Regions from separate parts of the Clostridium sp. MSTE9 genome, predicted to be linked through region 1. Evidence: predicted binding sites of a transcription regulator. Region 1 holds the regulator's gene; the other holds the start of a gene.
The links. Region 1 encodes LexA, which represses DNA repair genes until DNA is damaged. Its sites were predicted from a motif close to CNAACANNTGTTNG; they were not measured.

Region 1 (4,357 bases):
CCCGTTTTGCTGAGCAGATCAGGATCGGTCACTTTAACGACCAAATTCTTCGTTTTGGTGCCGTCCTGATAGTTGATCGATTCGATTTCAATGCCATAAGGTCTGGGCGTTGTTCCATCCACTGTGGTGTAAATCTGTGCAGCGCCTGTTTTCACTTCCTGCTTCACGGCAAGGGGGATAGCCTCGGTAGAAACAGGAGAGGAATTCAGCGTGCCGTACACACCACCTTCGGAATTGGCCTGTAGCTGTCCGACAGGGAAATCGTTGTTGAAATAGCCGCGCAGTTCGCCTGCACGGCCCTTTTGGCCCTTGACAATACCGCTGATGGTCACGGAAACAACGTCGCCGCTGCGAAGCGGCATCAGCTCATTCGTGTCCACGTCGCAGATGCCATGGCCAAGACCGCCGAACGATCCGTTCGACGGATCATAAAAAGTTACGGTGCCGATACCGGCAGTGCTGTCACGTACCCAAAGACCGCCCTTATAACTTCCGTCCACATCGGACAGAATAGGGGTAAGAGTTGCTGTGAGCGTTTCTTCATTCCGTTTAATGGAAAGCTCGACCGGTGCGCCGGCGCTGCTTTCGATAAGCTTCGCCACCTGGCTGTTCTGGGTAACGGCCTTTCCATTTACCTCGGTAATGATATCGCCCACCTTCACGCCCGCCACAGCGGCGGGATTGATCATTTTTCCGGCGCTTTCAATGTCGGCAACGCCAACCACCATCACGCCGTTTGTGAACATTTTGATGCCGAAAGGAGTACCGCAAGGCACCAAAAGCTTTTCCTGCACCACTTTCACGCTGACTGTTTTGATGGGGATTACATCAAACAGCATCAGTTGAGCATGGTAATTTTGGTTTGCGGATTTTAAAGCGGACGCGGTAATTTCTTTTTTGTTTACCGTGTCGATGATGCTAAGGCCGGTCTGGTTCAGCCGCAGCTTGGTTCCCGCCGTCACGCGGAACTGATCAGGCAAGGTGTAGTGGTAGTATCCCACTGCCGACCCTGCCAGCAGAGTAAGTGCGGTAAGCCAGCCGGTCAATCGTTGAAAAAATTTTTTTCCTTTTTTCAAACATTCACCTCCTTTCGCATTTAATCTTTGTCAAATCGAAAGTATTTATGTTGTCAAATCCGCTTTTTTCTGGGCAAATATGGAAGGAATGATCGACTTCTTCATACGGTCGGCGGCGAATGTCAGAAATTTTTAAAATTGGCTCAAATTAAGCCGTTTAAAAAGAAAATGATTTTTGATCGATGAAATTTTTGGATGAAATTTTGTAAAAATCCCCGCCGACGATTGCCGGCGGGGATTTATCTGTTTTATGGGTTTCTTTGTACGATTTGACTTATTTGAAGAGAGTGATAGGGTCGATCAGCTTACCGGATTTTTTGATTTCCAGATGCAGATGCGGCTTTTCCACCGATTCGATCGGTACAACATTGACCGAGCCAATCTTCTGTCCTGCGTCTACTTCATCGCCCTTTTTCACCAGGAAGGTGTCACCCAGGCCACAGTAGTACGCGGTGATTCCGTCACTGTGCTCAATTACGGCAACATTGCCCAGATTGCCGTCTGCGTACAGGTCCTTGACCTTTCCGCTGTCGATGGCTTTGACCGGGTCGCCGATCTTTGCCTCAAAATCTGTGCCGGAGTGAACACGCCAGTCCTGCATCGTGTCGGAAAAGATGGGGTTGTCTCCGCTATAATTTTTGGTAACTTTCGGGGTTTCCCCAACCGGGTAAACATAAGATGCGGGTTTGGCCGCCGTCTGTTTGGCGGGCTGCTCGGGTTTGGACGAAGCGGTCTTGTCCGGTGCCTGAGACGAAGCAGCCGGTTTGGAAGAAGACGGAGCGGCGGATTGCGGCGCGCTGGCCTGCGGCTGAGACGAAGCCTCTTCCGCCTTGCTGCTGGCATAAACACCTGACTGCGTGCGTCCGGTGGGCGAAGTGGAATACGAGGACGTATCCTGAGGATTGGCATATTTCACGACACTGTCATACGTAGTCCAGGCGGCAACACCAACGGCAACCAGGCAAACGCCCAGCGCGACATAAAAACCCTTGTTGTTTTTCTTTGGGGATTGATTTTCTGATTTAAAATGCAGACTGCTCATCTGTAAAAGCACCTCCGAGGCTATTTTGACCAGAAAAAACACCAAATATGCCGTTTGAAACAAAAAGTGACGCAAAAAAGAAAAAAGACCGAATCCAATTGATTCGGTCTTTTTTCGTTAGCTTGAGGGGTATATTGAGGAGGGTAGAACTTTGTATTCTGATGGTGCGGCTCCATCGTCTGAATACACTCATATTATAATTTGAATTCGCGGGGCAGTTGTTAATACGCTATGAATATTCTTTTAACTTTTGGAGTCATGTAATTTTGCATTAAAATAAGATGAAAACAGCTCTTAAAACAAAAAAATTGTGAAAAATCCGCAAACATTTGTTTGCAATCTATAGGGCCCTGTGGTATGATAAGGTTGACTTGGAATACCTGGGAGGAAATGGGATGAAAGGACTCAGCAGCAGCCAGAAAAAAATATATGAGTACTTAAAAGATAGAGCACAATATGGCCTGCCGCCCTCCGTGCGGGAGATTTGCAAAGCAACCGGCCTGAAATCCACTTCGACCGTTCACCTGCATCTCAAAACGCTGGAGGATATGGGCTACATTCGGCGCGAGGCCGGCCTCAATCGCGCCATTCATATTGAAGGCGCCGAGCAGGTAAGCCGTGTGCCGATTTTGGGCAGAGTGACCGCCGGCGTGCCGATTCTGGCCGTGGAAGAGGTCGAGGGCTACCTGCCGCTGGTAGGGCACCGTTACCCCGAAAAGGAGCTGTTTGCGCTGCGCGTGCAGGGCGACAGCATGAAAAACGCCGGAATTCTTGACGGGGATTACATTATCGCGCACCGCCAGGATGCGGCGGAAAACGGGCAGATCGTTGTCGCGCTGATCGACGACGAGGCTACGGTCAAGCGGATTTTCTTTGAACAGGAATACATCCGCCTGCAGCCGGAAAACCCCGCGTTTTCTCCGATCTTTTCTCAAAGCGCTCTGGTGCTTGGCCGCGTGATTTCTGTTTACCGCTATTACTAAAAAGGGTACCACTTGTGATGCGCTGTTGCTTTGCCATATCAAAGACAGCGCAGATTTACGGGCAAATTGCCCTGGCAGACGGTGAAACAGGAATTGGGAGGAATTCAATTAGCATGTTGTCATTTGAAAATGATTATACGGAAGGAGCGCATGAAAGAATTTTACAGCGCCTTCTTGACACAAATTTAGAACAGTTATCGGGATATGGAAATGATCCATATTGTGAAAGCGCAAAAATCAAGATCAGGGAAGCTTGTCAATGTCCGCAGGCAGAGATTTCGTTTCTGGTCGGCGGAACACAAACAAATGCGATCGTCATTGATGCGCTGCTCAAACGATATGAGGGCGTTGTGGCGGCCAAAACGGGCCATGTGAGCGTCCACGAGGCAGGCGCGATCGAATATACAGGGCACAAGGTGCTGGGAATACCCCAAAACGACGGGAAAATTTCAGCCGGTACATTGGAAAATTATTTACAGAAATTCTGGAAGGACGAAAACCATGAGCACATGGTGTTCCCGGGAATGGTTTATATTTCTCACCCGACAGAATACGGTACCTTGTATAGCAAGCAGGAGCTGAGCGACATTTCCTTAGTTTGCAGAAAGTTTGAGATCCCCCTGTATTTAGATGGAGCGCGTCTGGGCTACGGTGTAATGAGCAAAACAACGGATGTCACTCTGCCTATGATTGCCGAATACTGTGACGCGTTTTACATTGGCGGCACAAAGGTCGGCGCGTTATGCGGCGAAGCGGTGGTGTTTACGAAAAATCATATGCCCCCGCATTTTATGACGACTGTAAAACAGCATGGAGCGCTGCTTGCGAAAGGCCGCTTGCTGGGAATCCAGTTCGATACATTATTTACGGATGATTTGTATTTCAAGATCAGCAGGCATGCGATTGAAATGGCGGAACTGCTGAAGGACGGATTTCGCAGAAAAAACTGCACGTTTGCCTGGGAATCCCCGACCAATCAACAGTTTATCGTTTTGCAGAATTCCGTTATGCAAAAGCTGCAGGAGAAAGTTGCGTTCAGCTTTTGGGAAAAAGCCGATGAAGAGCATACGGTTGTACGATTTGCCACAAGCTGGGCCACAAAAGAAGACGATATCGCAAGATTGATCGAAATGCTGGAATAATATATGAATTGATCTTGCTGTAAGTTTTGATTTGATGGTACGACGGTACATTGGTGGATATTATAATGTAAAAAGCCGCAGAACAAACCTGTTCTGCGGCTTTTGTGTATCACG
Region 2 (4,357 bases), on a different contig from region 1:
AATGGCACAGTAGGCGCAGCGGCTGTCGCAGCCCTCCGCCACCTTGATGTAGGAAAAATAGCTGGGTGTGGAGTGAACGCGCTCGCCATACAGAGGCAGGCGGTTCTTCGGCGGAAAGGATTCGGGGTTCTGCCCCTCGAGCGTTTGGCGGATGATATCGGCAATCTCGGTGTTGGCGCCGATACCGACCACCGCGTCCGCTTCGGGCAGTTCCTTGCGGATTTCTTCACGGTAGCGCTCCGCCATACAGCCCGTGACGACAATGGCACGAATCTGTCCCTCCTGCTTGAGCTTAGCCAGCTCGAGGATCTCATCGATCGATTCCTGTTTTGCGTCGTCGATAAATCCGCAGGTATTTACGATCGCAACATCAGCCAGCGCCGCGTCGTTCACCAGACAGAAGCCCTCGTTTTTCAGGGTCGCCATCATCATTTCTCCGTCTACCCGGTTTTTTGCGCAGCCCAGGCTGACCATTCCCACTGTTATTGCCATATTTGCTCCTCATCCAATTCTATGGTTTCATCCAGACAGCGTAGCGCCTGCCGAATCTCCGGCAGGCGGTACCCCATCCTTTGCAGAGCGTTCACCGCTCTGCGCCGCTGTTTTTCATCCCTTGCGGCAAGGGGGTATTTCTTTTCTAGTAGCTGCCGGATTTTTTCCTCCGGCGGCGGGGCCAGCTCCTCGACGATCTCCTCTGCCAAGGCAGGGTCTACCCCTTTACGGCACAGCTCCAGCCGCGCGCGCGACGACGAAAAGCCCTTTCGCCCCAGCAGCTCCCCGGCCAGCTGCCGCCCGCAGGCGGCGTCATCGAGAAGTCCCAGCTCTTCCATGCGGTCCGCGGCCAATTTGGCCGCTTCAGCCGGAAAATCACGGCGCAGCTTCTCTTCCAGTTCTCTTTTGAAATGGGCCCTGTGCTCCAACAGGTACAGCGCTTTTTCCCTGGCCCGCACCTCATCAGACTGCTGACAAAGACGGTACAGCTCCTCGTCGGAAAGCTCCGCCCCCACGCGAATCCCCTCCCGGTAAAGAACGCCGGAATCCAGCTCCATGGCCGGTTCGCCGTCCAGCACCAGCAGGGAAAGACCCTTTCGATGGGGCCGGATCGCTGTGATCAGCATCAGTCATCCACCAGAATATCGATGTTCGCTTTGGAGGACGCTCTGCCGGATGCCGCGGGCTTTGCCGGCGGGGCTGCCTGCTCGATTTCGACCGGCTTGGCCGCTTCAGACGGTGCGGAAGGAGCCGCAGGCTTTTTGGGCGAACCGGAAGCCTTCGAGGGCAGACGGTCGGCATTTTCGCGCAGCTTCTGCTCGATTTCTGCCATGAGTTCAGGATTGCCCTTCAAAAACTCCTTGGAGTTATCGCGGCCCTGGCCCAAGCGGGTTTCACCGTAAGAGAACCATGCGCCGCTCTTCTGCACAATGTCGAGCTTGGCCGCAAGATCGAGAATTTCGCCCTCGCGGGAAATGCCCTGACCGTACATCACGTCGAACTCCGCCTCACGGAACGGAGGCGCGATTTTATTTTTGACCACCTTGGCGCGCGTGCGCGAGCCGATCTGCTCGGTGCCGTTTTTCAGCGTTTCGGTCTTGCGGATGTCGATTCGCACGGAAGCGTAAAACTTCAGGGCGCGGCCGCCGGGCGTTACTTCCGGGCTGCCATAGATGACGCCTACCTTTTCACGCAGCTGGTTGATAAAAATGGCGACGCAGTTCGATTTGGAAATCGCGCCCGCCAGCTTGCGCAGCGCCTGCGACATCAGCCGGGCCTGCAGCCCGACGTGGGAATCGCCCATATCGCCCTCGATTTCCGCACGCGGAACGAGCGCCGCGACCGAGTCCACAACGATCACATCGATCGCGCCGGAGCGCACGAGCGCCTCGGTAATTTCGAGCGCCTGCTCGCCGGTATCGGGCTGAGAAACGAGGAGCGCGTCCACATCCACGCCGAGCGCGCGGGCATACACCGGGTCGAGCGCATGCTCTACGTCGATAAACGCGGCATAGCCGCCGTTTTTCTGCCCCTGCGCGATGCAGTGCAGCGCGAGCGTCGTTTTACCGGAGGATTCCGGCCCGTACACCTCTACAATACGCCCTCTGGGCAGGCCGCCGATTCCCAGCGCCATATCCAGAGAAAAAGAACCGGTGGAGATCGCTTCCACCTGCATTGCCTGATTTTGTCCCAGGCGCATAACGGCGCCCTTGCCAAACTGCTTTTCAATTTGCGCCAGCGCCGTATCCAGCGCCTTGCTTTTATCCACTGCCATGGAAAAACTCCTCCGCTCCAAAATTGTAATCACCGATCCGCTAAAAAATGCGCCGCTGCCCTGCGGCCCATCCATCAGACGGGGCCACCGAACAGGCGCGAACCCGCAGCAACTCACTCCCCGGCTTTGAGCACCATGCTCTGCGCGAACGGCACACGCCGTCTGCCGCCGGGGAAAACCTGGTTTCATTATACTGTATTCCAAACGCAAAATCAATGGATTCGGCGAAAAAATCGAACGAATGTTTTGTGCCTCTGCCGCCAAATAAGCCCTGCAAAGGCTTACTCGCCGCGGTACACACCGGAAACCACGCGGTCGAACCCGTTAAAATCCTGATGAACCTGAATCCGTGCAAGGCCCACGCCGCGAAACAGCGCAGAGACCTGCTCCGCCTGCGTTTCCCCAATCTCAACAGCGGCAATTCCGCCGGGTTTTAAACGCGGCAGCCACACCTGTGCGATCGCCCGGTAAAAGTCGAGACCGTCGCTGCCGCCGTCGAGCGCGGTGGCCGGCTCGGCCTGCACCTCTTTCTGCAGCAGCGGAAGCTCTGAGGCTTCAATATAGGGCGGGTTCGAGATCACGGCATTGAGGTTCCGGAGCTCCGGTGCGGCATCCGCCTGTGTGATATCGGCCTGTACCGCAGAAACCCGACCGTCACCGTAGCGACCCAGATTCTTCTGCAAATAAGAGAACGCCTGCTCATACCATTCCAAACAGGCCACCCGGGCGTCGCCGCGCAGGCGGGAAAGCCCCAGCCCCACGGCGCCCGTACCGGCACACAAATCCGCCACCAGCGGCGCGGGGTGCCCGCCGAGCAGCTCCGCGGCCATGTAGACCAGCAGCTCCGTTTCCTCGCGCGGAATCAGCACTCCCTCCCCCACGATAAGACGCATCCCAAAAAACTCCCATTCCCCCAGAATATACTGCAAGGGGCGACGGGAACGCCGTTCTTCAATGGTACGAAAAAATTCCTTGGCCTGCATGGGCGGAGCCTCTTCCTCCCCCCGCAGCAAAAGGCCTTGGCGATCCATGCCGAAGGCCCGCCGGAACAGGCAGATCGTGTCGTATGCGGGGCTTTCTACCCCCGCGCGCTGCAGCAGGTTTCTTCCCTGCTGATAGGCCTGCTGAAAGGTCATCTTACAACTCGGTCCTCTCCGTTTTCCGGAATGACTTCTTTCATGGCGCTGATCGCCACTTCGATCATCGAATCATCCGGTTCTTTGGTCGTCAGGCGCTGCATCCACATGCCCGGCGCGGAAATAATACGGGTAAACAGATTGTCATATTTGCCGCAGATGCGGATCAGCTCGTAACCGATCCCCATGAGAAGCGGCACGCACAAAAGCTTTGCCACAGTACGGACAAAGGGATTGGTAAATGGGATAAAGTACCCGGCAACGATGCCGAGCAGCAGCATAATCACCATAAAGCTGGTGCCGCAGCGCGGATGAAAGCGCTGATGCTTGCGGACATTCTCCACCGTCAGCTCTTCTTCGTTCTCGTAGCAGAAAATCGTTTTATGTTCGGCCCCGTGGTATTGAAACACGCGTTTAATATCCGGCAGGCTGGCGCAGAACGCAATGTAGGCAATAAAGATCGCGATTTTCAAAAAGCCCTCGAACACGGTGCGCCACTCGGCAAAGCCGGGGCCCCACAGGTAGGTCTGGCCCATGTTGAACAGCCAGGTGGGCAGCCAGAAGAACAGCCCCACGGCGATCAGCACACCGAGAATGGCGCTGACCGTCATGATCGCGTTCATCAGCTTGTCGCCAAAAACGCGCTGCATCCACTGGTCGAATTTAGAGGGCTGCTCGTCATCCTCCAGCCCTGATTTTTCCGCCGAAATACTCAGCGCCTTGTACCCGACGGAAAGCGCGTCGATAAATCCGGCCACACCGCGCAGAATCGGCAGGCGCAGCAGGCTGTAACGGTTCCGCAGGCGACTGACTGCAATCTCTTCGGTGGAAACGGTGTTGTCGGGCATGCGCACAGCCAACGCGGTCTTGTGCGGGCCCTGCATCATTACGCCCTCCATCACGGCCTGCCCGCCGATGCTCGTGATCATTTTTGTTTTTTCTCTAGCCATTTTGT

Region 2: the regulator LexA is predicted to act here: its motif matches at 2,501-2,514, upstream of recA (recombinase RecA).

Annotation. Positions count from the first base shown of each region.
Region 1 is NZ_AKFU01000022.1:67,354-71,710, forward strand. It holds gene spoIVB (SpoIVB peptidase) at 1-1,076, opposite strand, end outside; gene HMPREF1141_RS05100 (M23 family metallopeptidase) at 1,351-2,118, opposite strand; gene lexA (transcriptional repressor LexA) at 2,514-3,101, shown strand; gene HMPREF1141_RS05110 (beta-eliminating lyase-related protein) at 3,215-4,243, shown strand.
Region 2 is NZ_AKFU01000015.1:33,516-37,872, reverse strand. It holds gene rimO (30S ribosomal protein S12 methylthiotransferase RimO) at 1-492, opposite strand, end outside; gene HMPREF1141_RS03420 (regulatory protein RecX) at 483-1,118, opposite strand; gene recA (recombinase RecA) at 1,118-2,266, opposite strand; gene prmC (peptide chain release factor N(5)-glutamine methyltransferase) at 2,548-3,402, opposite strand; gene HMPREF1141_RS03400 (DUF1385 domain-containing protein) at 3,399-4,352, opposite strand; gene HMPREF1141_RS03395 (HAMP domain-containing sensor histidine kinase) at 4,345-4,357, opposite strand, start outside.